DNA from 4 places in the Arthrobacter sp. B2060 genome. Region 3 is predicted to be linked to each of the others. Evidence: predicted binding sites of a transcription regulator. Region 3 holds the regulator's gene; each other region holds the start of a gene.
What was found. Region 3 encodes HrcA, which represses chaperone genes, less so after heat shock. Its sites were predicted from a motif close to TTNGCACTCGNNNNNNNCGAGTGCNAA; they were not measured.
Positions count from the first base shown of each region.

Region 1: the regulator HrcA is predicted to act here: its motif matches at 5,013-5,039, upstream of groL (chaperonin GroEL).
Region 2: the regulator HrcA is predicted to act here: its motif matches at 2,810-2,836, upstream of AC5RUM_RS10675 (FmdB family zinc ribbon protein).
Region 4: the regulator HrcA is predicted to act here: its motif matches at 5,024-5,050, upstream of groES (co-chaperone GroES).

Region 1 covers NZ_JBNHFR010000007.1:37,405-44,583, forward strand. The annotation lists gene AC5RUM_RS13415 (threonine/serine exporter family protein) at 1-389, shown strand, start outside; gene AC5RUM_RS13420 (siderophore-interacting protein) at 425-1,267, opposite strand; gene AC5RUM_RS13425 (uracil-DNA glycosylase) at 1,320-2,120, opposite strand; gene AC5RUM_RS13430 (DUF3263 domain-containing protein) at 2,228-2,590, shown strand; gene AC5RUM_RS13435 (LytR C-terminal domain-containing protein) at 2,642-3,283, shown strand; gene AC5RUM_RS13440 (cold-shock protein) at 3,443-3,646, shown strand; gene AC5RUM_RS13445 (ABC transporter substrate-binding protein) at 3,706-4,962, shown strand; gene groL (chaperonin GroEL) at 5,251-6,879, shown strand; gene AC5RUM_RS13455 (RNase H family protein) at 7,075-7,179, shown strand, end outside.
Region 2 covers NZ_JBNHFR010000005.1:44,631-51,809, reverse strand. The annotation lists gene AC5RUM_RS10695 (hypothetical protein) at 1-439, opposite strand, end outside; gene AC5RUM_RS10690 (GNAT family N-acetyltransferase) at 551-1,171, opposite strand; gene galU (UTP--glucose-1-phosphate uridylyltransferase GalU) at 1,178-2,083, opposite strand; gene AC5RUM_RS10680 (5-formyltetrahydrofolate cyclo-ligase) at 2,173-2,784, shown strand; gene AC5RUM_RS10675 (FmdB family zinc ribbon protein) at 2,932-3,195, shown strand; gene AC5RUM_RS10670 (RcpC/CpaB family pilus assembly protein) at 3,326-4,066, shown strand; gene AC5RUM_RS10665 (hypothetical protein) at 4,086-4,301, opposite strand; gene AC5RUM_RS10660 (AAA family ATPase) at 4,298-7,179, opposite strand, start outside.
Region 3 covers NZ_JBNHFR010000003.1:397,365-404,543, forward strand. The annotation lists gene hemW (radical SAM family heme chaperone HemW) at 1-645, shown strand, start outside; gene AC5RUM_RS08645 (DUF4870 domain-containing protein) at 716-1,135, opposite strand; gene AC5RUM_RS08650 (mycothiol transferase) at 1,319-1,828, opposite strand; gene AC5RUM_RS08655 (DUF3097 domain-containing protein) at 1,878-2,741, opposite strand; gene hrcA (heat-inducible transcriptional repressor HrcA) at 2,956-3,969, shown strand; gene dnaJ (molecular chaperone DnaJ) at 4,027-5,154, shown strand; gene AC5RUM_RS08670 (16S rRNA (uracil(1498)-N(3))-methyltransferase) at 5,157-5,927, shown strand; gene AC5RUM_RS08675 (GerMN domain-containing protein) at 5,934-6,875, opposite strand.
Region 4 covers NZ_JBNHFR010000005.1:26,406-33,584, reverse strand. The annotation lists gene guaB (IMP dehydrogenase) at 1-367, opposite strand, end outside; gene AC5RUM_RS10615 (acyltransferase family protein) at 562-2,637, opposite strand; gene groL (chaperonin GroEL) at 2,878-4,488, opposite strand; gene groES (co-chaperone GroES) at 4,573-4,866, opposite strand; gene AC5RUM_RS10600 (hypothetical protein) at 5,096-5,506, opposite strand; gene AC5RUM_RS10595 (THUMP-like domain-containing protein) at 5,559-6,788, shown strand; gene AC5RUM_RS10590 (shikimate 5-dehydrogenase) at 6,806-7,179, opposite strand, start outside.

The DNA.
Region 1 (7,179 bases), on a different contig from region 3:
TGCTGCTTCCGACGGCGGGTGTCGGCGTGATCGGGCACCTGGTGCTCATCAGTGCAGAAGCCCTCGCCATCGGCCCGCGCTTTTCACCGGCGCTCGCCGCCGTCGTGATCGGCCTGCTCGCCCGGATAGTGGCGCTGAAGATGGGTGCCCCTCAGCTGGTGGTCGCCGTGCCTGCCGGCCTGATTCTCCTGCCCGGGCTCACCATTTTCCGGTCGATGTACGTCCTGACCATCGAGGAGTCCGAGATCCTGCTGGGTGCCGGCGGGATGCTCAGCGCAGGGGCCATCGTGTTTGGCGTGGCCGGCGGGATTGTGCTCGGTGACACGCTGGCGCGGCCCTTCACCAAGGGCCTGGCGAGCAACGAACGACGGCGGGCGAGGCGCCGCTAGGGGGCCAGGGCTTTGCCTAGTTAGATCTTGCTCGGCTAGATCTTGCCTATCGGCAGCTTCTTCTCGGCCTGGAAGTCGTCCTCCACCCGGCCCTTGGCCCAGTAGCCCGAGAGCGATACCTGCTTGCGGTCCAGGCCGCGCTCGCGGAAGAGCACTTCGCGCAGGCCCTTCATGTAGCCCCGTTCGCCGTGTGCAAAGACGTCCACCCTGCCTTCCGGCCACGGTGTCTCCCGCAGAGCGTTGACCAGCAGGTCGCTGTCGCCCGCCGCAACGCCCCTGCGCTGGAGCCAGACCATTTCGATGCCGGCGGGGGCGGCAATAGGCTGGATATCGGCGACGCCGTCCACCTCGAGGAACGCCAGCCCCCGGGCGTCCGCGGGCAGCGACTCGAGCACAGCTGCGATCGCCGGGATCGCCGCCTCGTCGCCGGCCAGCAGAATCCAGTCCGCCGAGGGATCGGGGTTGTAGCCGCCTCCGGGGCCGGTGAAGGTCAGGCTGTCGCCGGGCTGGGCGGACGCGGCCCACGGACCCGCCAGGCCCTCGTCCCCGTGGATGACAAAGTCGATGGCCAGTTCACGCGCGGCCACGTCCACCCAGCGGATCGTGTAGGTCCGCGTGAACGGCCACTGCTCCCGCGGCAGCGTTTCGCGGACCGTCCACAGGTCGAGGGGCTCGGGGTAGGCGATGCCAGGCTGCGGAAAGGCGATCTTGACGTACCTGTCCACGAAATCGTTGTTAACGTAGTTCGCGAACCCCTCGCCGCCGGCGACAATCCGGACCATGTGCGCCGAAAGCTGTTCCCGGCGCAGCACGGTCAGGTTGATCTGGGGACGGGATGTCCGCGTCGCGGAGGTGGCTGCAGGAACAGTGATAGTCATGAAGGTAAGCCTAAGCTAAGTTCGGACCCGGCCGCCTCGCGGGTTCGTTAGATTACGGCCGGTGCGCTGCCGGTGCCATTGCCGGAAGTTCCCAGTCCACCGCGCCGGCGCCTTGCTCTTGCAGTAGGGCGTTGGCGCGGCTGAACGGACGCGAACCAAAGAAACCCCGGGAGGCAGACAGCGGGCTGGGGTGGACGCTGGCCACCACCGGAGTCTCGCCCAGCAGCGGGCGCATCCCCTCGGCGTCCTTTCCCCACAGGACCGCCACGAGCGGGAGCTGGCGTCCATCGGGCGCCCGGCGGGCAGCGACGGCGGAAACCGCCGCCGTCGTGATGGTTTCCCAGCCTTTGCCGCGGTGCGAGCCGGCGGCGCCCTCGCGGACGCTCAGGACCCTGTTGAGCAGGAGCACGCCCTGGTCCGCCCAGGCACCGAGATCGCCGTGGACCCTGGCCGGGTACCCCAGATCCGATTCCAGTTCCTTGTAGATGTTCGCGAGGCTGCGGGGGATGGGCCGCGTCCTGCCGTCAACCGAAAAGGCCAGACCTACAGCGTGGCCCGGAGTCGGGTACGGATCCTGGCCGACGATCAGCACCCGCACCTCCGCCAGGGGCTGCCGGAACGCCCTCAGAACGTTCGACGGCGAGGGCAGCACCCGGTGACCCGCCGCTACTTCACCTGCCAGGAAGGAAAGGGCCGATCTCAGCTCGCCCTCCACCCCGGCCAGCGCCCCGGCCCAGTCAGCGGCTACCAGCTCCGGCAGCGGCATCCCTGCCATCTCGGCGAAGCCAGGTCCCGCGGCCTCGGGCGGCAGCAGGTCGAACAAGGGTTCAGGCTGTTCAGTCACACCGATCATTCTCCCAGCGGCAGTCGCATGGCGTAACGCGGCGTAAATGACAATGCTGTTATTCCTCCGTAACATGGAGGCTGGAGTTTTTACCGGAATCAGCGAAGGAGTGCGCAGTGGCTGAGCCGTTGCAGGACCATCTCGCAGAGCAGTCCGCTGCGCAGTCCGCAGAGGCGGGCGCCGGGCCGCGGCGCGGATCCCTGCTGGATGACTTCCAGCTGAGGGACTCGCCGCTGAGCGAGCGTGAGCAGCAGATCCTGGCGCTGGAGCGGCAGTGGTGGAAGTATGCCGGCGCGAAGGAACAGGCCATCCGGGAACTGTTCGACCTGTCGGCCACGCACTACTACCAGATCCTGAATGCGCTCATTGATACCGAGCATGCGTTGGCCCACGATCCCATGTTGGTAAAGAGATTGCGTAGACTACGTACGTCACGTCAGAGGGCCCGCACCGCGCGCCGCTTGGGGTCTGACGCGTAATCGCCAGTGCCGAACTGCCGGCAGAAGACCAACAAGGACGTCACTTTTACCATGACCAACTATGCCCGAGACGAATTCGACAGGGTCCCAGAGGTCACTTCCCGGCAGGGCGTACACCGCTCCGTACCGGCACCCAGGCGCCCCCGTCTGTGGCCCGTCCTGACTGTGGGCAGCGGCGCTCTCGCCGTTGGTGTGGCCGCGTTTGCCTTCCTCCCGCAGCTCGGCTTCGACGCCGCTGCCGGGCCTTCAGCAGCCCAGGACGTTGCGGTCTCGCCGTCCGCGGATCCCTCGCCCTCGCCCACGCCGTCCGAGGCAGCGGCGCCGTCCGGCACCCCGAGTGCCGACTCGTCGTCGGCTGCAGCCTCACCATCAGACCCGGCATCCCCTCCGGCCTCCGTCGAAGCGCTCGCCTCGGCCGCGGACAAGTCACTTCCTGTTTCGGTCTACAACGGCACGCAGACTTCCGGGCTGGCCGGCCGCGTCGGCGCCACCCTCGAGGCCGACGGCTGGACTCTGGGCCAGGTTGCGAACTGGCAGGGCGCGCCCCAGCAGGAGTCCGTCATCTTCTACTCGGGTGCCGAGCGCAGGGCCAGCGCAGAGGCTCTCGGGGAGCTGCTGAACATCGCCACGCTCGTGGAGAGCCCGGGATTTGAGACATCTGTTGCCGTGGTGCTGGGCCCCGGATTCCAGTGACCTTTTGGGTTACGCCTGAATAACTATTGAGTCCGGGCCCGGCTGTCAGCCTGCCTCCCGCCGCGGCGCAGTGGATAGAGTGATTTCGAGTCTTCGGCGCGTAATTCACGGCACACACTGAGGTGGGCCTTACGGAAGCAATCTGAAAGTGTGGAGATCATGGCATTGGGAACCGTGAAGTGGTTCAACGCTGAAAAGGGCTACGGCTTCATCACCGTCGACGGCACGGGCGACGACGTCTTCGTGCACTGGTCCGCCATCCAGGTGGACGGCTACCGCGCCTTGGACGAGGGTCAGCGCGTGGAGCTCGAGGTCGGCGAAGGCGAAAAGGGCCCGCAAGCCGAAAACGTCCGGCCCGCCTAGTGGCTGCCCGCGCCGCCCGGAGACCTGCCACGGTGAACGCCCGACGGCGGACCGGAACCGTGAGAGCTGCCCGCGCCGCTGCCTGGGGTGCTGCCGCCGTCCTGGCGCTGGGTGCGTGCTCCGGCTCAGGCGAAAACGCCCGGACTGCGTCCGTGGAGGCCAGCGGCGACGGCACCTTGCGGATCGGCCTGATCCTGGACAGCACCGGCGCGCAGGCGTTCCTGAACAGTGCCCAGCTGGCAGCCGCCAAACTTGCCGTGCAGGAGATCAACGCGGCCGGCGGCCACAAAGGCAGGCCCGTGGAGCTGTTGCCGGAAAAGCCCGGCGGCGACGCCGGCGCACAGGCGCGGGAACTCGTGGATGCCAAAGCCGATGTGGTGATCGGACCCACGGATTCCAGCCGCGCTCCCGCCGTCATCGATGTGCTGTCCAAGGCCAAAGTCGCGCTCATCTCGCCGGCCAACACGGCAGGGGAGTTGAGCGAGTACAGGAGCGGCGGATACTACTTCCGCACCGCGGCGGCCGACGCCGCCCAGGCCGCCGTGCTGGTGAAGCTGGCCAAGGACGGCGGCGCCAAGAGCCTGGCCGTCGTCCACGAGGAGGGTGCCTATGGCACCGAAGTGTCGGCGGCCGTCTCCGCCTCCGCGAAGGGTGCCGGACTGGAGCCCGTGACAGTGGCGGCCTTCAAGTCGGGCGAGGCGCAGAAAGCGGCGGCCACTGCCGCGGGCGCGTCACCGGACGCCGTCGTCCTCATTGCCCGCGGCGGGGCACAGGGTGCCATCGCAGAACTCCACAATGCGGGACTGTCGGGGAAGCAGCTGATCCTTGCGGACGGAGCCTTCCGGCAGTACGGCTCCGACCTCGCCTCCCGGGCGCTGGACGGCGCCCGCGGAATCGTCCCCGGCGTGTTCCCCTCGGCCCATCTGCAGGGCGAACTCGTGGCCGTGGACAAGAACCTCAAGGACATGACGTTCGCCGCGGAGACCTACGATGCGGTCAACCTGGCAGCACTGGCGGCTGCCGCGGCGGACGACGACGCCGGCGCGTCCGTTGCCGCGAAGCTGATCGCCGTCTCCGGCGGGTCCGCCGGCGCCGGCTCCCAGTCTGCAGGCAAGCCGGCTGTTTGCCGGACGTACAAGGAGTGCCTTGCCGCCGTCCGGGCCGGAACGGCTGTGGATTATGACGGCGAGTCAGGCCCCGTCCGGTTTGACGCGAACGGCGACGTGACGGTGGCCAACTACATGGTGTTCACCTTCGGCGCGGACAACAGGGCGAAACTCACCGGCAGCGAAACAGCCAGCCGGGCGGCGGGCTGATCGCCGGGAGCGAAGCGGCCCCGGATTCGTCCCGGATTTCACGGCCACTGCTTGCACTCTCCCCGGGGGAGTGCTAATTATTGATTAGCACTCCTGAGCATCGACTGCTAATGCCTCGCCCGGCCCAGGCCGCAGCGCGGTTGGCGGACGTGTGAGGGAGCGAAGAAATACCTGGTTGGGGTGAGATCCGGACTGCCGGCGTACAGAGGCCTGCAGGAACGATCGTCCGTCGCGGGCACCGCAGCAAGGTTCATTCTTAACGACTGTCCCGAAAGGACTACTGCCGTTATGGCCAAGATCATTGCATTTGATGAAGAGGCACGCCGCGGTCTTGAGCGGGGCCTGAACACCCTCGCCGACGCCGTCAAGGTCACCCTCGGCCCGCGTGGACGCAACGTCGTCCTCGAAAAGAAGTGGGGCGCCCCCACGATCACCAACGATGGTGTTTCCATCGCCAAGGAGATCGAGCTGGACGATCCTTACGAGAAGATCGGCGCCGAGCTGGTCAAGGAAGTTGCCAAGAAGACGGATGACGTCGCTGGCGACGGCACCACCACGGCTACCGTGCTGGCACAGGCCCTCGTCAAGGAAGGCCTGCGCAACGTTGCGGCCGGCGCTGACCCGCTGTCCCTCAAGCGCGGCATCGAGAAGGCAGTTGAAGCGGTAACCCGCGAACTGCTGGACAACGCCAAGGAAATCGAAACCAAGGAAGAGATCGCCGCCACGGCGTCCATCTCCGCCGGTGACGACGAAATCGGCGCCCTCATTGCCGAAGCCCTGGACAAGGTCGGCAAGGAAGGTGTCATCACCGTCGAGGAGTCCAACACCTTCGGCCTGGAGCTTGAGCTCACCGAAGGCATGCGCTTCGACAAGGGCTACATCTCCGCATACTTCGTCACGGACACGGAGCGCCAGGAAACGGTCCTCGAGGACCCGTACATCCTGATCGTCAACTCCAAGATCTCCAACGTCAAGGAACTGGTTGCTGTCCTCGAAAAGGTCATGCAGTCCAACAAGCCGCTGCTGATCATTGCCGAAGACATCGAGGGCGAGGCCCTGGCCACCCTGATCGTCAACAAGATCCGCGGCACCTTCAAGTCCGTCGCCGTCAAGGCTCCGGGCTTCGGTGACCGCCGCAAGGCCCAGCTCGCCGACATCGCCATCCTCACCGGTGGCCAGGTCATCGCCGAGGAAGTTGGCCTGAAGCTCGAGACCGCTGGCCTCGAACTCCTGGGCCGCGCCCGCAAGGTGGTTGTCACCAAGGACGAGACCACCATCGTCGAAGGTGCCGGCGACGCCGACCAGATCGCCGGCCGCGTTTCCCAGATCCGCGCCGAGATCGAAAACTCCGACTCCGACTACGACCGCGAGAAGCTGCAGGAGCGCCTGGCCAAGCTGGCCGGCGGCGTGGCAGTCATCAAGGCCGGTGCCGCTACCGAAGTTGAGCTCAAGGAACGCAAGCACCGCATTGAGGACGCAGTCCGCAACGCGAAGGCTGCCGTTGAGGAAGGCATCGTCGCCGGTGGTGGCGTTGCCCTCATCCAGGCTGGCCTCAAGGCATTCGCCAACCTGAACCTGTCCGGCGACGAAGCAACCGGTGCGAACATCGTCCGCGTTGCCATCGACGCTCCGCTGAAGCAGATCGCCTTCAACGCAGGCCTCGAGCCCGGCGTTGTGGTCGACAAGGTCCGCGGCCTGCCCGCGGGCCACGGCCTGAACGCCGCAACCGGCGAGTACGTCGACCTGCTGGCTGCCGGCATCAACGACCCGGTCAAGGTAACCCGCTCTGCCCTGCAGAACGCGGCTTCCATTGCCGGACTGTTCCTCACCACCGAGGCAGTAGTCGCCGACAAGCCGGAGAAGAACGCTCCGGCCATGGGCGGCGGCGACGAGATGGGCGGCATGGGCGGTTTCTAACCCCCTGGCTCCTGGTCGCTCAAAGGCGTAAGAGCAGCAGCGGCCCCACCTTCGGGTGGGGTCGCTGCTGGTCTTTAACGGCCCGGCTTTTTAACGGCCCGATGTTTACGGCCTGGCGTTGCTGCTCTACACGTCCGGCCCCGTCGGTCCATGAGGCTGAGTTTCAGTGTCGGCAGTGTCTGGCAGGATGGATTCGTGACGATTACAGCAGCGGCCGACGGTTCGGCCTTAGGAAATCCCGGTCCGGCCGGATGGGCCTGGTATGTGAACGACGATTGCTGGCGCGCCGGAGGGTGGCCG
Region 2 (7,179 bases), on a different contig from region 3:
TGCGGAGAAGAACGACGGAGGCGGCACCAGCCAGAAATGACAGAGACGGAAGCCAGCCGGTTCCCACTCCAAAGACCGCCAGCACTCCGGATATCAGGGCACTGGCGAAGGACAGGAGCCCGGCCAGTGCGATGGCAAGACGCCCATAGCGGATGCGGAAGGCGCCTCCGTCCTTCGCGGCGGACTTGCCGGCGGGCGTGGAGCGTGCTCCGGATGCGCTGCTCTTCCTGGTGTCCATGGGATTCTCCTGCTGGACGGTCATGCGAAGGACCGTTCCGGCTTGCGGGTTTGCAGATTCGTGGTCAACGCTCTCCATCATCAGATCGCCGGCCGCCTGAAACTGGTGGCGGCCGCTTCGGAGCAGGTACGGCGCAACCCAAACAATCCAGAGCGCGACAGCGACCACAAGGATGACTGAGCTGCTGAGAGGGAAGTCCACACACAAAACCGTATGACAATCGGCGACCTGTTGTGGCATTCGTCTCGGTGTGTCGCTCCGCGCCTCTCAAATCATTGGACTTAACGCCGATAAGTCCCCGGCGGGCCCCGCTCAGGCCGGCCTCGAACGCAGCCACCTGTTGAGAAGTCCTTCCGGAACTTCCTCAGCCGTCAGGGCAAAAGTCCGGTGGTCCGCCCACTCCCCATTGATGTGCAGGAACCGTGGCCGGTAGCCCTCGTCCCGGAATCCGAGCTTTTCCACGACCCGCAGGCTGGGTCGGTTTTCCGGGCGGATGTTGATTTCCATCCGGTGCAGGCCCAAGGACTGAAAGCAATGGTCGGTGGCCATGGCGACGGCCGTCGGCGCGATCCCCTGGCCTGCCCGCGCCTCATCCACCCAGTAGCCCAGAGTGGCCATCATGGCAGAGCCCCAAATAATGGAGGACACCGTTAACTGGCCCACGATGACAGGATCCCGGAACCCCGGTGTCCACGCAGTAATGAGGAAAGGGAGGGCCGTGCCCTGGGCTGCCTGGGCGTTCAGCGACCGCACCATTTGCCGATAGTCGGGAAGGGCTCCGCCCGGGGCCGGATTGGAAGCCTCCCACGGGGCCAGCCAGTCGCTGTTGCGCGACCGGACCGCAGTCCATTCCTTGCGGTCCCGGTATCTGATGGGACGCAGGACGATGTCACCACACTCCAGTGTGACCGGCCAGATGTGGCTGACCCTCATGGGGAATTAGTGGGTCAGGCCGGCAGCGAACTTCGGCAGCCACTCGCGAAGGCCAGGTCCCAGGTCATCGCTGTCAACGGCCAGCTGGACGCACGCCTTGAGATAGCTGAGCTTGTCCCCCGTGTCGTAACGCCGGCCGCGGAAGACGACGCCGAACACACCGCCGCCTTCACCGTCCCTGCTGGCGAGTTCCTGCAGGGCATCCGTCAGCTGGATTTCGCCCCCGCGGCCCGGTTCCGTCCGTTCCAGGACATCGAAGACAGCGGGGTGAAGGACGTAGCGCCCGATGACGGCCAGATTGGAGGGGGCATCCGCGACATCCGGCTTTTCCACGAGCTTGTTGATCCGGACGAAGCCTTCGCCGTCGATCTCCGAGATGTCGGCGCAGCCATAGGCGCTGATCTGGGAGGGTTCCACCTCGATGAGGGCCACAACCGAGCCGCCGGTCTTTGCCTGGACCTCGATCATGATGCTCAGGAGTTCGTCGCGGGCGTCGATCAGGTCATCGCCAAGCAGCACAGCGAAAGGTTCGTGGCCGACGTGCTGGCGCGCGCGCAGCACTGCGTGGCCCAGGCCCTTGGGATCGCCCTGGCGGACGTAATGGATGTCGCCAAGGTTGCTGGCGGCTTGGATTGACTCGAGCTTGGCGGTGTCGCCCTTGGCTTCCAGCGTTGCTTCCAGCGCCGGAACCCGGTCGAAATGGTCCTCGAGGGCACGCTTGTTTCGCCCGGTAATCATCAGGACATCGCTCAGGCCCACCTGTACAGCTTCTTCGACTACGTACTGGATGGCCGGCTTGTCCACCACCGGGAGCATTTCCTTGGGCATGGCCTTGGTGGCAGGCAGGAACCTGGTGCCGAGTCCCGCTGCGGGGATGACGGCCTTGCGGACTGAAGGATTAGTGGAAGTCACTCGACTAATGTAACGGAGGGAACATTCATACAGTAAATGCTTCCGGCAGTGGCTTGGCCGGGATTCCGTGCAACAAAGGATGGCACACCATGTCGCAAACGACCCGGCAATCAAAGGATGAGATCCGTTCCCGGCACCGGAAAATCCGTCTGGGCCTGCAGCCTGAGGCCATGTCGGCAGCCGCCTCAGGGATAGCCAGCAACGGCCTGTCCTGGGCCGCCACCGTCGCGGACGGCAGGCCGGCGACGTTTACCGCATATCTGGGCGTGGCCCACGAGCCGCCCACCCTCGCGCTGATAACGGCGCTTCATGAATCGGGCCACAAAGTACTGCTGCCGGTGTGCGAGCCGGACCGCGGGCTGAGCTGGGTGTTGTGGAATCCGGACAGCGAGTTTGTCCGGAGCCGGTATGCGCCCATCAAGGAACCGGCCGGAGAACGCCACGGCTTGGAGGCCATCCGGGACGTGGCAGGACTCTTCCTGCCGGCGACGGCCGTGGACATGAGCGGAAACAGGATAGGCCAGGGCGGCGGGTATTACGACAAATTCCTGGCGGACGCCGAGGCCGCGGGTCTGCAGGCCCCAAGGGCTGCGGTCATTTACGACTCCGAGCTCCTGCCTGCGTCGAGCATTCCTGTTGAGGGGTTTGACCGTCCCGTTGATGCGGTACTGACGCCATCGGGCCTGGTCCAACTTTCCTGATGCAATCTGCGGGAAGATGCTAGAATTGGCACTCAGGCCCTGCGACTGCTAATGGAGCTGTTTCTGCACGGAGATCCCGCAAGGAATTCCGCGTGGTGGCACCCCGGCAGCACGGGACCTGTCGTTTGTCCAAGAGGAGGATCTTCAGTGCCCACGTATGCCTATGCCTGCAAGGATTGCAGCCATGCCTTTGACATCGTGCAGTCATTCACTGACAGCACTCTGACGGCCTGCCCCGAATGCGAGGGAACCCTGCGCAAGAAGTTCAACAGCGTAGGCGTGGTCTTCAAGGGCTCTGGCTTTTACCGGACGGACTCCCGGGACACGAAGGGCAGCTCGGTATCACCGTCCCCTGCCGCTTCCTCTCCGGCGCCGGCCCCTGCAGCCGCACCGGCCGCTGTCGCCAGCTAGACGTTCCCGTCCATTCCCACGGCTGACCGCCACGTTGCGGTTATCCACATACGGGCGTTTTGGCGGGCCACTTTCCACATAGGGCCGGCTTACACTGCCGCCCGGGGGCCGGGTTCCATAGCGTGGCAGCATGCCAGCTCTCGGACTGCCTCCCGTCAGAACCTCACGCCCTGCTGCCCGCCCCCGCAGGGGCACTTCGGCGTCCGGACCTCCCGAACGCCGCGGGCCGAGCCGTCTGCGGGGCTGGCTGAACCGCAACCGGCGCCTTGCCGTAGCGCTGCTGCTGTGTGCGGCGGCCGGTGTCACGGTCCATCAGCTGACCCCGGCACCGGCCCACACATCCCCGGCCCTGGCCGCAGCACGGGACTTGGCGGCCGGAGCCACTCTGGGGAGTAGTGACGTGGTAGCAGTTGATGTCCCGCCCCACATGCTCTCCACCGGCACGCTCACCGACGCAGCACAACTCAGCGGAAAGCAGCTGGCCGCACCGCTCCGGAAAGGACAGCTGCTGTCCGAGACCCAGCTTGTGGGGCCCGGCCTCCTGACTGGGTCGCCGCCGGGATCAGCCGCCGTCCCGCTGCGCATGGCGGACCCCTCATCCATCCAGCTCGTCTCCCCCGGCATGCTCATCGACGTCGTCCTGACCAGCGGGCCGGGCCTCGACCAGCAGTCCCCGTCCAAGGTCCTGGCCAAGGCGGTCCCGGTGCTCTGGACCTCGGCGCGGGAGGGGCAGGGCGGCCAATGGCTTGCCGCCGGGGATTCCGACGGCCTGATGGTGGTTGCTGCCACACCGGCGCAGGCAAGCGCTCTGGCGGGAGCTTCAACCCAGGGAAAACTATTCTTCGTCCTCGTGGGCTCCAAGGGCCGGTGACGCTGCCGGGCTGGGGCGGCTAGCCCCAGTGCGGGGGCTTCTGCTCCTTGAGCCAGGCGTCGTGGTCGTTGTCGGATTCCGGGTCACCCCAGGCCCGGGGATCGTCCTCGGAGGCCTTGTTGGGCACTGCACCGCCCGGCGTCACCGGAGCTGGGGTCTTGGCCGGCGGGGTGCTTTCTCCGCGAGCCGGGCCGTCGCCTGTGCGGGCATCATGGTCTGCTGCATCCGGGCTCACTGCGCGTTTTCCTTCCTGTCCGGCAGGGCGGCGTCGTAATCGTCCTCGCCGTCCTCGTCCTGGTCCCCATCCTGGTCCTGGCCATCCTCAACGCTGCGGTCTTCGAACAGGCCGTCGTCGAACTGGCCGTCCTCCTCCGGAGCTGGCCCGTAGGAGTCGTCGTCCAGGCCCGTGACATCCTCGTCGAAGAAGCCCGGTGAGGCCACGGCCGGGACGGGGCGGGCAGGCTTCTCGAGTCCGAGGTATCCACCGATCCGGTCGGCACAGGCCGAAGGATCCGTGAACACCTCAATTGTCCACAGGGGCATGTAGCGCCAGCCGAGACGCTCCAGAAGCTGCGGGCGGAGCCTGCTTCGTTCGCGGACGGTCATCTGGCGGTACTGCTCGGTGCCGTCGGACTCGATGGCCACGGGCCGGGGAATCTCGGCTTCGTCCTGGCCCATCGTGCTCAACGGGTCGGCCGCGGCCACGACGTCAATGACGCCGTCGTACTGGTGCCAGACGCGTGCACCGCGTGCCCTGAGCCGGTCTCCCAGGTCAGCCACGAGCGGATCCGCACCCAGCGCCTGCTCACTTGCCGCTGCCCGGGAAGCCGGCGTGCCGAGGTCGGTGTTGCCCGAGATCTCGCGGTCCAGCAGCTCGAAAAGGTCAACGGCGCCATGGGCCAGCCGGTTCCTGTCCAGGTCCTCCGGCTTGAAGCAGGTCAGAACATGCAGGGACTGCCGGGCGCGGGTCATGGCCAGGGCAAACTTGGCGCGGCCACCCTCGGCAGAGAGCGGACCAAAGTTGTGCAGGGCCCGTCCATGGGGCGTCCGGCCGTAACCGGGGGAGAAAATGACGTGGTCCCGGACCAGCCCCTGGGCCCGTTCCAGATCCACCACGCGGAATGATTCCTCGCCGGCCGTGAAGAATCCCGAGAGCCCCGGATAATTGGGAAGCTGCAGGCGGATTGCCTCGCCGATCCTCGCGGCATGCCGCAGGCTGGCAGTGACGACGGCCAGGGACGTGCGCGGACGGAGGCGGGCGTGCTCGAACACCAGCTCCACGACGCGGTTGACCTCAGCCACAACTGACTCCACGCCTTCGTGGTCGGCGCTGGGCAGCCCGGTGCCGTCCGGCAGGTACTCAACCAGCAGGGCGCGGTCCAGGCCCGTGGCGGACTGGCCCTCGGGCAGGCGGCGGAGACCGCCGTCGTAAAAGCCCTTGCTCAGCTGCAGCACCAGGTCTTCGTCCACCGCGCGGTAGACGGAGTGCAGCCGCCACGTCGGAAGGACCTCTGACAGGGCACTGAAGGCGCTCTCAACACTCTGGTGCGTCGGTTCGCCTGCAGCGAGCCGCTCCACCGCCACCGTGAACGTACGGGGGCTGGCGATCTTGTCGTCACCAAAGGCAATAACCTGTTTGGCGCGGGCCACGGCAGGCAGGACAGCTTGGAGCGAGGTCGCTTCGGCGTCCAGAATCACCACAGCGTCGAACTTCTGTTCGGCCGGGAGGAGCCCGGTCATCAGGTAGGGGCTCACCGACCAGACAGGCACCAGCATGGGGACCAGCGCGGGAGCCTGGGCTGTCAGCGCCGCAAGAGTGACGCGCCCGTCCTTGAGGAGGCTCCGGAGAAGGTCCGCTTGGCGCGGGTTCTCCGCGATCCCGGCACGCCAGCGCTCGGCCAGCTGCCACCGCAGGCGTCCGGCGCCGCTGGCGATGTGTGCGTTGTCCGCGAGCCGGTACTCGGCTTCGAGCTGGCGCAGGGCGTCGCCGTCGGACATCGCGAGGTAGTCATCGCCGCTGATCATCGCTTCGAGCGCTGACTGCCACCAGGCCAGGTCGAGCTCGGCGGCGACGGACTCGGCCGGAACCTCCCGTTCGGACAGGTCGGCGAGCAACTCGCCAAGGCCGTGCTCGCGCATGTTCTCGATGAGGAGTGTGCGCTCCGGCAGTGTCTTGAGGGTCTGGGAGTCGGCCACGAGCCGCTCGAGCCGCTCCATCAGTTCCGGATAGGCGGTTTTTTCGAGCGCCCCGCCGGCTGCCGTGTGCCGCAGCGCGTCCCCGAGCAGCTTCAGTTCCCGGGTGAGGCCGCGGTACATGATGCTGAGCTCGGCAAGGCCCGACGGCACCGCCGGATGCCGCTGCGTCGTGGCGTAGTCGGACCACAGCGCGCGCTGCTCCTGAACCAGCACCAGCGAGCTGTGAAGGTCGGAGATGTGCACGCCCGGGCGAACGTACTCCTTGGCCACCCGCCGCAGGCGCGACCGCTGCATGGAGGGCATGTCGATGCCGTGTTCCCGGCGCCAGGCCGAGGAGGCGGTGGCGGAGATGAGGTCATGGACGGGCCGGTCGAAGATGTCCGGGGTGAACTTGTCCAGGCTTTCGCGGACGGCCACGAGCAACCGGAGCTGGGCGCCCCACTCGGCGAAGTTCGTGCCAAGCCGGATCTCGGCGTGGTCCGCCACCTCCTTCATGCGGCCGTGCAGCACAGGCAGCTTTTTCTCCACCGCGCGCGCCAGGTCCTGGGCTTCTTCGGTCTCCTTTCGCGTCACGAGACGGGCGCCGTGCCACGGGCTCGACGTCGAGGACTTGCTGAAGCTGCCGAGTTCGGCAGCGCGCTTCAGCCTGCCGGCGAGTTCCTCGCGGTCCCGGATGCTGTCCAGCACGCTGCGCTTCAGGCGCACGGTCGTGGCCGGGGCGGGCTGGATGGATGTCAGCTCCGCGAGGGACTGCATCGCCTGGTAGGGCGAGCAGCCCCACCGTTCGCGGACGTTGTGCAGCGACGCCACGTGGTCCATCAGGGCGTGGCGGTGCTCCGTGAGGGTCCTGTGCAGGTTGCCCAGGTGCGGCTCGGCTGACTTCTCGTTCCGCATGATGGCCCGGACCAGCTGCCCCT
Region 3 (7,179 bases):
TACGGAACGCCGGGGGAGTCCCTCGAAGACTGGCGCTTCTCCCTGGAGACCGCACTGTCGTACAAGCCGGACCATATCAGCGCCTACGCGCTGATCGTTGAGGACGGCACCAAGCTCGCCGCCCAGATCCGCCGTGGCGAAGTTCCCGGAATCGACGACGACGACCATGCCGACAAATACGAGCTCGCCGACCAGATGATTTCCGACGCCGGCCTCCGCTGGTATGAGGTCAGCAACTGGTCGGCCACTGCCGAACAGGCGTGCCGTCACAACCTGGCCTACTGGCGCGGGGACGACTGGTGGGGCATCGGACCTGGCGCGCACTCGCATGTCGGTGGAGTCCGCTGGTGGAACGTGAAGCACCCCACGGCCTACGCGGGTAGGCTCGGCTCCGGCGTGTCGCCGGCTGCCGGCCGCGAAACACTCGACGCCGAGACCCGCGGCGTGGAGCGGATCATGCTTGAGACCCGCCTGGCATCAGGGGTGGCGGTCAGCTCGCTGTCGGACGGGGGCAAGCACGCTGTGGCCGGGCTCATTGCCGACGGTCTCGTGTCGCCGGCGGAGGCTTTCCGCGGCCTGCTGGTTCTGACTCTTAAGGGCCGCCTGCTGGCCGACGCCGTGGTCCGCAGAATCCTGCCGGACTGAACCGCAGGCACCAGCAGCGGCTTAAACAAAAGCGGCCCCAGACCCAAACAGGTCTGGGGCCGCTTTGCGGTTACTTGATCCAGCGGAGGTTGTACTGGTACCGGTGCGGCTGGCCCCGGTTGACATGGATACCCGCGGACACGGCGAAGCACGTCAGCGCAATCCAGATCAGGGTGGCAATGACAGCGAAAATATTTCCCACCACCGGGAGGAGCACCAGAAGGTTCGCGAGCACCGCCGCGATGGTGGGCGGCAGGGTGAAGTTGAGGGCTTCCTTGGATTCCTGGGCTGTGAACGGTCCACGCTCCCGGAAAATGAGGTAGATCAGCAGTGCCGGCACGCAGCCGAGGATACCGCCGAAGTGTGCCAGCGTTGCCCACTGCCGGTCCTCGCTGGCAGTCAGCGGAAGTGCATTGGCCGGCACGCCATGGTACTGGGGCACGTCAGGGCCGGACTGATGGTCCCTGCGGTCACGAGCGTCTTCTGCCACGGTTTGTCTTCCTTAAACTTGCGTTGATGCGTTGGCGCCGGTGGTTCGCCGCCCGCCGGTTGCGCCGGATGGCGGCGGCGCGAAAGGCGCCCCTCCAAGAATACTGGGTCAGGCGCAAAATGAACGACGCGCCGCATGCACCTGCTTCCTTAAGCGTGCGCGTCCCTTAAGCGTGCCCGTCCTTTAAGCGTGCCCAGGGTTCAAGCCTTTGGCATACGCAGCCTGCCCCACATGCTGGAGGCAGTCGGCAATGGTGCTGACCAGCCGCACCCCGAGCGTGACGGGCGGGTCCCAGTGATAGTCGACGATGCGGTCGAGGTCATCGTCGCCGAGGGTTTTCAGGAACTCGACGGTCTGCTGGTGAACGGCATCGTAGTATGCGAGCAACAGCTCCGGCGTGCCGTGTACCGCGTCGACCTGGTCGGTCGAATGACCGTAGCCAGTGTCGCGGTCGGGCAGCTTCAGATTGAAGCGGCCGGCAAACCCCTGCGAGGTCCACACCTGATCCAGTCCCGCGGCGGAGGCGACCTGCGAGTCCTCTATCCGGCTGAGATGCCAGATCAGCCATGCAATCGAGTTTCCGCTGCCTGCCGGCCGGCGGATCAGGGATTCGCCGTCGGATCCTTCCAAAACGGCGGCCACAGCCTCATGGATCCGGCCGAAGGCGTCCAGCAGCAAGTCGTTGGATTTCATCTCGGCACTGTATCGCTAAGGCCCGGGTATTTCTAAGGCACAGGTATGTCTAAGCCACGGTACTCTCAGGCGCGGTGAGGAAGTCGATGACCTCCTCCACCCGTCCCAGCAGGGCAGGTTCGAGATCGGCATAGGTCTGCACCGCCCCCAGGAGTTTCTGCCAGCCCAGGCCGATGTCCTCCTTCGTGGCGTGCGGCCAGCCGAAGGCGGCGAGGATCCCGGTCTTCCAGTCGGTGCCTCTTGGCACGACAGGCCACTGCGCGATCCCCAGGACAGAGGGCCGGATGGCCTGCCAGACGTCCACGTACGGGTGGCCGACGATGAGCACGTTGCCGGCGGCGCCGGGCGAGGCCATGACCGCCTCGGCAATGCGGGACTCCTTGGAATCCGGGACAAGATGGTCCACGAGGACGCCGAGCCTCCGGCCCGGACCTGGGCGGAAGGCGGCGACCGCCCCGGCCAGGTCGTCAATGCCGTGAAGGGGCTCGACGACGATTCCCTCCACCCGGAGGTCGTCGCCCCAGACCTTCTCCACGAGTTCAGCGTCGTGCTTGCCTTCGACCCAGATCCGGCTGGCCTTGGCCACCTGGGCGCGCTGGCCCTCAACCCGGACGGAGCCCGACGCCGTGCGACCGGCTAGGGCGGAACCTGGCCGCTTGGCCGCCGGCGGCATCAGCCGAATGGGCTGGCCTTCCAGCAGGAACCCAAAGCCGAGTCTGAAGGAACGTGACTTGCCGCGGCGGTCCTCCAGGGCCACCACATGCATGCCACCGGACTTCTCCACCCGCGTCACGGCGCCGACCCAGCCGGACTGCACGTCCTCCAGGACCATGCCGCGCTCCACCGGCACTTCCGGCAAATCTTTCTTGGCCGGCGCCGCGATCTCCTGCGGACCCCAGGTCTGATACTGCATCGTTAAACACCGCTTTGCGCTAGGAGGCTGCCGCCCCGGCCTGGAATCAGCCTCCGGGCGGACACGGGTCCGGAATTTCGCCCGGAGCGGTACCAATGCTAACAACCGGCCGTCTCATATTAGACTTGTTAGCACTTAGGGATGTCGAGTGCTAACCATGCGTCGCCGGGCGCTGCATGGCCTTGCCCGGAAAACGGTTGATCGGAGGTGGATAGTGAGCGAACCACGCAAGCTCGAGGTGCTGCGCGCCATTGTGGAGGACTACGTCCATTCCCGCGAGCCTGTGGGCTCCAAGGCGCTCGTCGAGCGCCATCATTTGGGCGTTTCCAGCGCCACCATCCGCAACGATATGGCCGCGCTCGAGGACGAGGGGCTCATCACCGCACCGCACACGAGCGCCGGGAGGATACCCACCGACAAGGGGTACCGGCTGTTCGTGGACCAGATTTCGGCGGTCAAGCCCCTGTCCCCGGCTGAGCGCCGCGCCATCCAGTCGCTGCTGGAGGGGGCCGACGATCTCGACGACGTCCTGGACCGCACGGTAAGGCTCCTGGCACAGCTGACCAACCAGGTGGCCGTCGTGCAGTACCCGCACCTGAGCCGCGCCGTGGTGCGCCACATTGAATTCGTCCAGCTGGCGCCGCGCAAGGTCCTCATTGTGCTGATCGCCGATTCGGGCAAGGTCGAGCAGCGCGTCGTCGACGTCGGGCAGGAACTCAGCGACGACACTCTGACGGCTTTGCGGACCAGGTTCCTCTCGGGAGTCGCAGGCACCGCGCTGACCATGCTGCCCCAGTACCTGGCCGCCGTGGTGGCCGGCTGCGCTCCGGCCGAACGTCCCGCTGCCGCCGCCCTGAGCAAGGCCCTCGAGGCACTCTCGCACAGCAGCAGGGAAGACCGCATGGTCATGGCCGGCACCGCGAACCTGGCACGGTCCAACGTGGACTTCCCGCTCAGCATCGGACCCGTCCTCGAGGCCCTGGAGGAGCAGGTGGTCATGCTGCGGCTCCTCAGCGAGATGGCGCAGGACCCCCGTGGCGTGGCCGTGAGCATCGGCCGGGAGAACCCTTACGACGGACTCGCCGAGGCGTCGGTGGTGGCCACCGGCTATGGACCGGACGCCACCGCCAAGATCGGCATCCTTGGGCCCACCCGCATGGACTATCCCACCACCATGGCCGCCGTCCGCGCGGTGGCCCGCTACCTTTCGAGGATTCTCGGCCCGTAATCGCTCGGCCCGACGAATCCGATACCCAGGCACCATAACCAGGAAGAGATACGAACTTTGAGCAGCCACTACGACGTTCTTGGAGTCTCCCCGGAAGCCACCGGAGAAGAGATCAAAAAGGCCTACCGCAAGCTGGCCCGCACCCTGCACCCGGATGTGAACCCGGGACCTGAAGCGTCGGACCGGTTCAAGGCCGTCACCCATGCCTACGAAGTGCTGTCCGATCCGCAGAAGCGCAGGGTGTATGACACCACGGGCAACGAGAACGGCACGGACAACGGCTTCGGCGGCGGCAGCTACGCCGGGCAGGGCTTCGCCTTCCAGGACATATTCGACACCTTCTTCGGGGCCGGCGGAACCGCAGGTCCGGCTTCGCGGGTCCGTCGGGGACAGGACGCCCTCATCAGCGTCCGGATCGACCTGCGCGACGCCGTCTTTGGCGCCAACAAGAAGCTCGAGGTCGATACCGCCGTCGTCTGCCCCACCTGTGACGGCTCCTGCTGCCGCGAAGGCACGCATCCGGAACGCTGCGACATCTGCGGCGGCAGCGGCCAGGTCCAGCGCGCCGTGCGTTCCATCCTTGGCCAGGTCATGACTTCAGCGCCGTGCGGATCCTGTGAAGGCTTCGGGACGGTCATCAAGGACCCCTGCAACGAGTGCAGCGGCCAGGGCCGCATCCGCAGCCGCCGGTCACTGACCATCAAGGTTCCCGCCGGTGTGGCCACGGGCACCCGGATCCAGCTGTCCGGGCAGGGCGAGGCCGGCCCGGCCGGCGGCCCGTCCGGGGACCTCTACGTCGAAATCCGGGTCAACAACGACCCCACGTATGTCCGCGACGGCGACGACCTCCACGCAACGCTGAACATCCCCATGACCGCTGCGGCCCTGGGTACCGAGCTAAGCCTGGACACTTTCGACGGCAAGCAGGAGATCGACGTCAAGGCGGGCACGCAGTCGGGCGAAGTCATCACCCTCCGCGGGCTCGGCGTCACCCACCTGCGCGGCTATGGCCGCGGCGACCTCAAGGTCCACCTGCAGGTCGAGACGCCCGCCAAGCTCGATCCGGCGCAGGAAGACCTGCTGCGCCAGCTCGCGAAGCTCCGCGGTGAACAGTTCTCCGAGGGCAAGCTCGCGGCGAGCGGCGGTGTCTTCGCGAAGCTCCGGGACCGCCTCGGTAACCTGTAGCGGTGAGCAACGCCGTATTTTTCACCGCCGCCGGAACCCTGGACAACACCCAACCTGGTTCGGTTTTTGTGCTGGACGGACCCGAGGCGCGCCATGCGGTGACGGTCAAGCGGCTGGCTGTGGGGGAGCGGGTCGATATTGCCGACGGCGCGGGCCGGCGCCTGACCGGAACTGTGGAGCAGACAGCTCCCGCCGAACTGACCGTGAGATGCTCGTCCGTCTCCGTAGAGGACCGGCCAGGCGTGCGCCTGGTCCTCGTCCAGGCTCTTGCCAAGGGCGACCGGGACGAACTGGCTATTGAGACGGCCACCGAGCTCGGCATCGATGCAGTCATCCCCTGGCAGTCGGAACGGTCAATTGTGCGCTGGAAAGGCGAGCGCGCCGCCAAAGCCCATGCCAAATGGCAGTCTGCAGTCTCCGCAGCGGCCAAGCAGGCACGGCGGGCGTGGATCCCCGAGGTGCGTCCCGCCGTCGATACCCAGGGACTCGCGGCACAGGTGGCGGGCGCCGCCCTGGCGGTGATCCTCCACGAAGACGCCGTCAAGCCCCTCCGCGGGGTCCTGGAGGCATGGCACGAGGCAAACCCGTCCGCGGAGGCACCCCGGGAGATCCTTCTGGTTGTGGGGCCGGAAGGGGGCATTAGCCCGCGGGAGGTCACCAAACTGTGCAGCGCCGGCGCCGTGACAGCGCTCTTGGGCCCGCACGTGCTGCGGTCCTCCACCGCCGGGCCCGCTGCCGTTGTCGTGGCCAGTGATGTGCTGGGGCGCTGGTAGCCGCTGCTAGCGGACTGAGAAGCCCCGGGTGTCCACGTTCGGTTCGTCCTCGGTGCTGCCGGGCTCGATCTGCCAGACGCGGATTTCGTAGTTGCCCGGGCTTAGCTTCACGGCCAGGCTGAAGATACCAGAGGCGTCTGCCTCTGCTGCGGCGGTGGCCTCGCCGTCCAGGTACTTCTCCTTGTCGCCGTTCTCCTGGACTTTCAGGATCCGCCAGCGCAGCTTGCCGCCGGGATCCGTGCTGCGGCCGTTGATCTTCACCCGTCCGTCGGCAACTTCAATGCCTTCCTGGGGGTCAATGATCCATACCGGGGCGACCATCCCCGCACTGCGCGCCATGGGTGCGCCCAGCCTGACGTGCTTGAACGCCTGGTAGTCGGTGTGCCCGTCCACCAGGATCGTCACCTCAATCGGCTGGGCGGCGTCGATCAGGCCCGAGCTCGCTCCGGCGGCCGTCGCCGTGTACACGAGCTGCTGAATGGCGCGCTGCGCCATCTCCGCATCAAGGTTGCTGTTGAACGCGTCGGCCGAGACATCTACGGTAATCACGTTCGTGCCGGAGATGGACGTGGCAAGGTTCTTGGGGTTCTGCCAGGGCGTGAAGAAGTCCGGGTCCAGGGGAGTCTCGGACATCATGGCGCGGAGCGCCTTCGTGATCGGGTTGTCCTCGCCCGGCACGTCCCGGAACTCGCGGTAGAGGTAGACGTCCGTGTTGCTCCGCCCGATCCAGTACACGGGGGCCTTGTTGGAGGACTGCATCGTTTCCAGCGGAGCGCTGGTGGTCGGAGCGCTGTCGACTCCGGCTGAACGCCGCGCCTGGGTCGGAACATCCGACGTGGTGGCCGCGGGATCGGGATCCGCGATGCAACCGGTCAGGAGCAAAGCGGCAGGCAGCAGCCCAAGCGCCAGCGCGGAACGGATCCGCGCGGCTGCTTTCTGGCCGGACAATCCTGGCTGCCTGATGTCAATGCTCCCTTCGGAAATGCGGTGGACCGCCCGCCGCGAAGCGGCAGGCAGCGGGTCTTTCCCACGGCGGCGGGCATGCGTAACCGGTGCCCGCTCTCTGTATTTCCAGCATTACACAAGGCTCCGGGGCGCCGGGCGCCAACGCGCGCCGGGGCCTGAACTGCAACGGGAACGATATGAGGCCGATACAAAGTTGATATCTAATGGCGGGAACCCGTCATCAAAAGCCGGCCGTGACGGCCCGGCCTGACGGTGAGCGCGGCCGCATGCTGGCGTAAGATAGAAG
Region 4 (7,179 bases), on a different contig from region 3:
CGCGGTACTGGGAGCAGAGATCGTCGAGCTCCTGCAGCGTGGCCTCGGGGCGGATGGTCAGCGGGTTGGTGATCATGCCCGACTCGCTGCGCTTGACGCGGTCCACCTGGTCGGCCTGGTCATCGATGGACAGGTTGCGGTGCACCACGCCCAGGCCTCCCTGGCGTGCCATGGCGATGGCCATGCGAGACTCGGTGACGGTGTCCATCGCGGCGGACAGCAGCGGAGTCTGCACCGTGATCCGCTTGGAGATCCGGGAGGACGTGTCGGCATCGGACGGGATGACGTCGGTGTGGCCGGGAAGCAGCAGGACGTCGTCGTAGGTCAGGCCAATGAAGCCGAAGGGGTCATGCTCGGGCTGGGTCATGAGTGCGCCTCTTACCTTGGGTATGGGTTCACGGGTAGGGGTTGCAGCTGATGACCAGCCCGTCATTACGGGACTGGCCTGTGCAGAAGTGTTGAATAAATTCTAGAACCTCCGCGGCGATCCCCATATTCCGGAACGGCTTTGTGAGCAATGGCACGCTGCGGTGGTGGCCGCCGCCGGTTTCTCGGAGCCTGCTATTTCCAGCCCGTGGCGGCCAGCAGCCGCTTCTCGAACATCGGGATCATGGACTGCACGTACGTCTTGGTGAGGTGGTTGTCATCCTTGTAGACGTAGACGTTGCCGACCACCGCCGGGCAGGTGCCGTCGGCGCAGATGAAGTCGCTCATGTCCATCAGGTGGAGCCCGTCCACCTTGCCCCGGTAGTCATCCAGGGGTGATGACAATGCGAGGGACTCGGCGAGCGGGGCGTTGCACTCGGGCGCCTGGGCTCCATGCTTTTGGACGCATTCCGGCATGTTGATGGGGAAGCGGGGGTTGTCCCGGATGCCCACAACGTCGATGCCGGCGTCAGTGAACGGCTTGATGCCCTCCACGTAGCCGGGCACTTCGGTTTCGAACGGCGCCTCCTTGTGGGTCAGCGACGCCACCGTGAACACGGCATCCGGCCTGTGTTCCATCACGTAGGCGGCACTGGCCCGGTTGAACGCGTTGCACTCGGCATCGCGCTCCGGCGATTCCGCACCGAAACGGCAGTTGCCTTTCAGCAGCGTGACCACTTCCCAGCCGTGGTCCCGGGCGATCGGCCCCAGCGCGGCCATGTACTGCTGGGCGTGGGAATCCCCCAGCACCACAATGCGCTTCTTCACGTGCTCCGGCCGGCTGTTCTGCAGGCATCCCGAGAGGAGCGGGTCGGTGGGGACGTTTCCATCCGTGCACAGGCCGTCGATGTCGGCCCATTCGTTTTTCATGGCCGCGGGGGCAGGAATAACTGTGGCTTTCGGGGTGGGCTTCCCGGCGTTTTCGGGCGCGAGAGCGGCGGCGCCGGGGGTCAGTTCGCGCGGCTGCGCTGCGGCAGCCGCTTCGTCCGCCGTCAGCCTGGTCTGCCAGACGGCAACGGGGCCGGCCAGCAAGGCGCCGCAGGCAACGATCACGACGGCGGTCCGCCAGGCCCGCAACTGCGGCCAGTGCCATTCCCTCAGCGGCTTTTCCACGAAGCGGGTGGTGAGCACGGCAAGGACCACGGAGGCGGCCACGATGGCCAGGCCCTGCACCAGGTTGGGCTTGTCGATTCCAGTGCCGGCCAGCGCCAAAACCAGGAGCGGCCAGTGCCAGAGATACAGCGCGTACGAGTTATCCCCGAGTGCAACCAGCGGCCTGGAGCTCAGGACCCGGTCCACGCCGAACCGGCTGCCGCTCTGGCCCGCGACGATGATGGCTGCGGCCGCCAGCGTGGGCCACAGGGCGATGAAGCCTGGAAAGGACCGGTCCACGGTCAGCACCAGGCCGCAGGAGATCATGGCCGCCAGCCCGGCCCAGCCCAGCACCACGCGCATTGCCTTGCCCGGCTTCAGATATGGCAGGGACAGCGCCAGCAGCGAGCCGAGCGCGAACTCCCAGAGCCTGGTCCGGGTGTCGAAGTAGGCGTAGGCCTGGTTGGTGGCGGTCTGCTCGATGGAGAAGATCAGGGACGCGATGAAGATGCCGGCGAAGGCCACGAGCAGGATGAGCCGGTAGCTGATGTCCCGCCGGCGCCTGAGCAGACGCCACACGAGGGCGGCCCCGGCGAAGATAAGCGGCCACAGAATGAACACCTGGCCCTGGATGGACAGGGACCAAAAATGCTGCAGCGGGCTGGCCCCCGCGTGGTTCTGCGCGTAGTAGTCCACCGCGGTGTCCGCGAGCAGCCAGTTCTGCCGGTACAGCAGTGAGGCCCAGGCCTCGTTGAGGACGTCCGGCCAGCGGCTCTGCGGAATGACCAGCCACGTGCCCGCCAGGACACCGAGAATCACCACGACGGCGGCAGGAATCAGCCGCTTAAAGAGGTGCAGCCAGTGGCTGACCAGGCGCAGTGGCCTGCCGCTTTCGACTTTGCGGACAAAGGACAGCGTGAGCAGGAAGGCTGAGATCAGCAGGAAGATATCCACGCCGCCGGAGACGCGTCCCAGCCATACGTGGTAGGTGACCACCATGAGGACGGCGAGGGCGCGGAGCCCCTGGACCTCGGGGCGGTAGCCCTGCTTGGCCTTGACCTGAGCGGAGCGCGGAACCTCACCGGCATGATGGCGTGACTCGTTCCCCCGCCGGCCCATCATTCTCGCTACTGGCACAGACAACCCCTCAAAGCCGGTGGCACAAAACATCTATGTTACCAATTCGTGATCTTTGCGGCCAAACCGGCAGCTGCGTGCGGCGTGTCCCTCGCCGGGGCCGGCCGCAGAATCACCCTGAAGGACCGGGATTTCCACAGCAGGGATTTCCACAGCAAAAGAGCCGGCCCAGCGATGCTGGACCGGCTCTTTCCTGGCGTTGCCGCCGTGCGGGGCTGCAGCCTAGTGGCTGTGGCCTGCGTGCTCGTCTTCCTCGGCAGGCTTCTCGGCAACAAGGGTCTCGGTGGTGAGAACCAGCGCGGCAATGGAAGCCGCGTTGCGGAGGGCTGCACGGGTGACCTTGACGGGGTCGATAACGCCCGCTGCGATCAGGTCCTCGTACTCGCCGGACTTGGCGTTGAAGCCGTTGTTGGTTTCGAGTTCGGCAACCTTCGCCGTGACAACGTAGCCGTCGTGGCCGGCGTTCTGGGCGATCCAGCGCAGCGGCTGGACCAGGGCGCGGCGGACGATTCCAACGGCAGCTGCCGCGTCACCTTCAAGGGCCGTCACTGCCGGGTCCTCGTCGAGTGCCTTCAGGGCGTGGATCAGCGCGGAACCGCCACCGGCCACGATGCCTTCTTCGAGGGCGGCGCGGGTGGAGGACACGGCATCTTCGATGCGGTGCTTCTTTTCCTTCAGCTCAACCTCGGTGGCAGCGCCAACCTTGATTACGCCGATGCCGCCGGCCAGCTTGGCCAGCCGCTCCTGCAGCTTTTCCTTGTCCCAGTCGGAGTCGGTGCGGGTCAGTTCGGCACGCAGCTGGGCAACGCGTGCCTCTACGTCCTCGGCCGAACCGGCGCCGTCAACGATGGTGGTGTTGTCCTTGGTGACCGTGATGCGGCGGGCGGTACCCAGCACCTCAAGGCCGACGGAGTCCAGGCTGAGGCCCAGCTCCGGGGAGACAACCTGTGCACCCGTGAGGGTGGCGATGTCCTGCAGCATGGCCTTGCGGCGGTCACCGAAGCCCGGAGCCTTGACGGCAACGACGTTCAACGTGCCGCGGATGCGGTTGACGATCAGCGTGGACAGGGCCTCGCCCTCGATGTCCTCGGCAATGATGAACAGCGGCTTGGAGCTCTGCAGAGCCTTTTCGAGCAGCGGCAGGAATTCCTGCACAGCAGAGATCTTGCCCTGGTTGATCAGGATCAGGGCGTCCTCGAGGACAGCCTCCTGGCGCTCCGCGTCGGTGACGAAGTACGGGGACAGGTAACCCTTGTCGAACTGCATGCCCTCGGTGAGGACCAACTCGGTCTGGGTCGTGGAGGACTCCTCGATGGTGATCACACCATCCTTGCCGACCTTGCCGAACGCTTCGGCCAGCAGCTCGCCGACCTCGTCGCTCTGCGCGGAGATCGCTGCCACGTTGGCCACCTGGGTGCCCTCGACGGGACGGGCGTTCTCGAGCAGGCGTGCAGCAACGGCTTCGACGGAAACCTCGATGCCGCGCTTGATCTGGCCCGGAGCGGCACCTGCAGCAACGTTGCGCAGGCCTTCCTTGACCAGGGCCTGCGCGAGCACGGTAGCCGTCGTGGTGCCGTCGCCGGCCACGTCGTTTGTCTTGGTTGCTACTTCCTTGGCCAGCTGGGCGCCAAGGTTTTCGTAGGGGTCATCCAGTTCGACTTCACGGGCGATGGTCACGCCGTCGTTGGTGATCGTGGGAGCGCCCCACTTCTTGTCCAGCACGACGTTGCGGCCGCGGGGACCAAGCGTCACCTTGACCGTGTTGGCGAGCTTGTCGATGCCGGCTTCAAGAGACCGGCGGGCAGCGTCGTTGAACGCAAGCTGCTTTGCCATGGTTTGTCCTTTCAAGACAGAACCCCGTGCTGCCGACCGGTCTGATGAAAACAGACAGGATCAGCGGCACGGGGATCCAGAGAGTTACTTAACGACGATCGCCAGAACGTCGCGGGCAGACAGCACGAGGTACTCTTCGCCGCCGGTCTTGACTTCAGTTCCGCCGTACTTGGAGTAGATAACGACGTCGCCGATGGCTACGTCGACCGGAACGCGGTTGCCGTCTTCGAAGCGGCCGGGGCCTACTGCGACAACTTCGCCTTCCTGCGGCTTCTCCTGCGCGGAGTCCGGGATGACCAGGCCGGAAGCCGTGGTCTGCTCGGCTTCGAGCGGGCGGACAACAATACGATCCTCAAGAGGCTTAATAGAGACCGACACTCGGACCTCTCCTTTTCGTCAGCAAATTCATGGGCAGTAAAACTGTGGTGCCTTGACAGCAGACCGTCGTCGCGGTGCCGGCAGCAGCCAGGCTGGCAGTTCTTCTTGTGTTAGCACCCTCCTAGGGAGAGTGCTAATGATGACTCTATGTAAGGGGTTAGCACTCGGTCAAGGTGAGTGCCAGATGTTCATCTGCGGTGAACACGCCAAAGCGCCGAAAAGCCGCTGTTCACCGGCCGGCGAGGGCGTCGAACCCGACATCCTCTCCGCCGTCGTCGTCGCTTTTTGGCGAATTCTTACGCTGGCGGACCAGTACGACGGCGGCCCCCGCTGCGGTCAGGGCCGAGGCCACCAGGACCACCACGCCTCCGACGCGTGCGCCCGAATACAGGTCCCGGATCTGGCGGGCTTCGTCGGTCGCATCGTGGATGTCCTTGCCGCCCACCGAGTAGACGGTGGAGTTGAACGAATCCAGCAGGAAGATGATCACCAGCAGCACGAGGCAGACGATGGCCACAGCCACCCCGGCAATCAGCGCCGGGCGCGCATACCGGAACAGTTGCTGGTAGCGGGCGACATCGGCGGGGCTAGCGGGAGAACCGGCAGGCTGACCTTGGCTGGGAGTTGCACTGAAATCCATTCAGTCCACCCTATCGGGCAAGCGCGCCGGTCCCTCCACTAGGCTTGAAGGCATGTCTGACGCACCGCAGGACCAGATCGCACAGCTCCTCACCGAAGAAGGATGGCAGCTGCTGGCCTCGCTGGGGCCCTACCGCGAGGATGAGTCCTTCGCCCTTAATTCCAGCCTCCGGAAGGAGGGGCACTCCCCCGATCTGGTGTCGGCTGTGCTCACCCAGTCCAGGCTGCGGACCAGGGCCGAAGCCAAATTCGGCGAATTCGCCCGCCAGATGCTCTTCACCCAGGCCGGCCTCGAGCAGGCAACCAGGCTCAATGTGGCGGCCAGGCATGCCCAGCGCTTCGCTGAGGCGGGTATACGCCACGTGGCCGACCTCGGGTGCGGCCTGGGCGCGGATGCCATGGCGCTGGCGTCGCTGGATATCGCCGTCACAGCCGTGGAGGTCGACGAAACAACGGCGGCGTGCGCCACCATCAACCTCATTCCGTTTCCGCACGCCACAGTGGTGCATTCGGATGCGACTTCCGTTCCCCTCGGTGACGCCGACGGCGTGTGGCTGGATCCGGCCCGGCGCACCACATCCACGTCCGGGACCAAGAGGATCTGGGACCCGGAGGCCTTCTCGCCGCCGCTGTCGTTCGTGGAATCACTCGCGGCGTCCGGACTTCCTGTGGGCGTCAAGATGGGGCCGGGCATGCCGCATGATTCCATCCCGGCCGGCTGCGAGGCCCAGTGGGTTTCGGTGGGCGGCGACGTCACCGAGGTAGCGCTCTGGTTCAACGCCGTTGCCCGGCCGGGGATCCGGAGGGCCGCCCTGCTGCTCGGTCCCCAGGGTGCCGCCGAATTCACCAGTGCGGAGGATTTCGACGGCGGCCCTGCGGCGCCGGTCGGGCCGGTCCAGGGATACATCTACGAGCCCGACGGCGCCGTGATCCGAGCGGGTCTCGTGGCCGACCTGGCCGTGCAGTTGGGCGGGCACCTCGTGGACGAGCACATCGCGTACATCTGCGCGCCGGCAGCAGTGGACACCCCCTTCGCCCGCGCCTACAAGGTCCTGGAGGTCATGCCGTACAGCGTGAAGGGGCTCAAGGCCTGGGTGAAGGAGAACGGCATCGGCGTGCTGGACATCAAGAAGCGCGGCACGTCCGTCACCCCCGAGGAGCTCCGGAAGCAGCTCCTCCCGGCGGGCAAGGGCAGTGGAAAGAAGGCCGGCAAAAAGACAGCCACCCTGGTCCTCACCAGGATCGGTGACGAGCGGGTGGCCGTCTCCGTGGAACCGGTCTAGGGCTGCGGCGCCCGGTGCTACTGGGCGCGAACGAACGCCTCGGCGTCCCGCACCTGCTGGTCGGTGGGGCGGATACCGGTGTACAGGACGAACTGCTCGAGCGCCTGGATGGTGGCCACTTCCGCGCCCGTGATGACCTGCTTGCCAGCTTCCCGGCCGGCCTTGATCAGCGGCGTCTCTGGCGGCAGGGCCACGACGTCGAAGACGACCTTCGCGGCTTGGACGGCTTCGATGGGGAATGACAGCGAGCCGGCCTCGGCACCGCCGGCCATGCCAATCGGCGTGACGTTGATGATCATGTCGGCCGTGGCGTCGCCCAGCTCGGCACGCCACTGGAATCCGTAGAGGTCCGCGAGCGCCCGGCCCGCAGCCTCGTTCCGGGCGACGATCG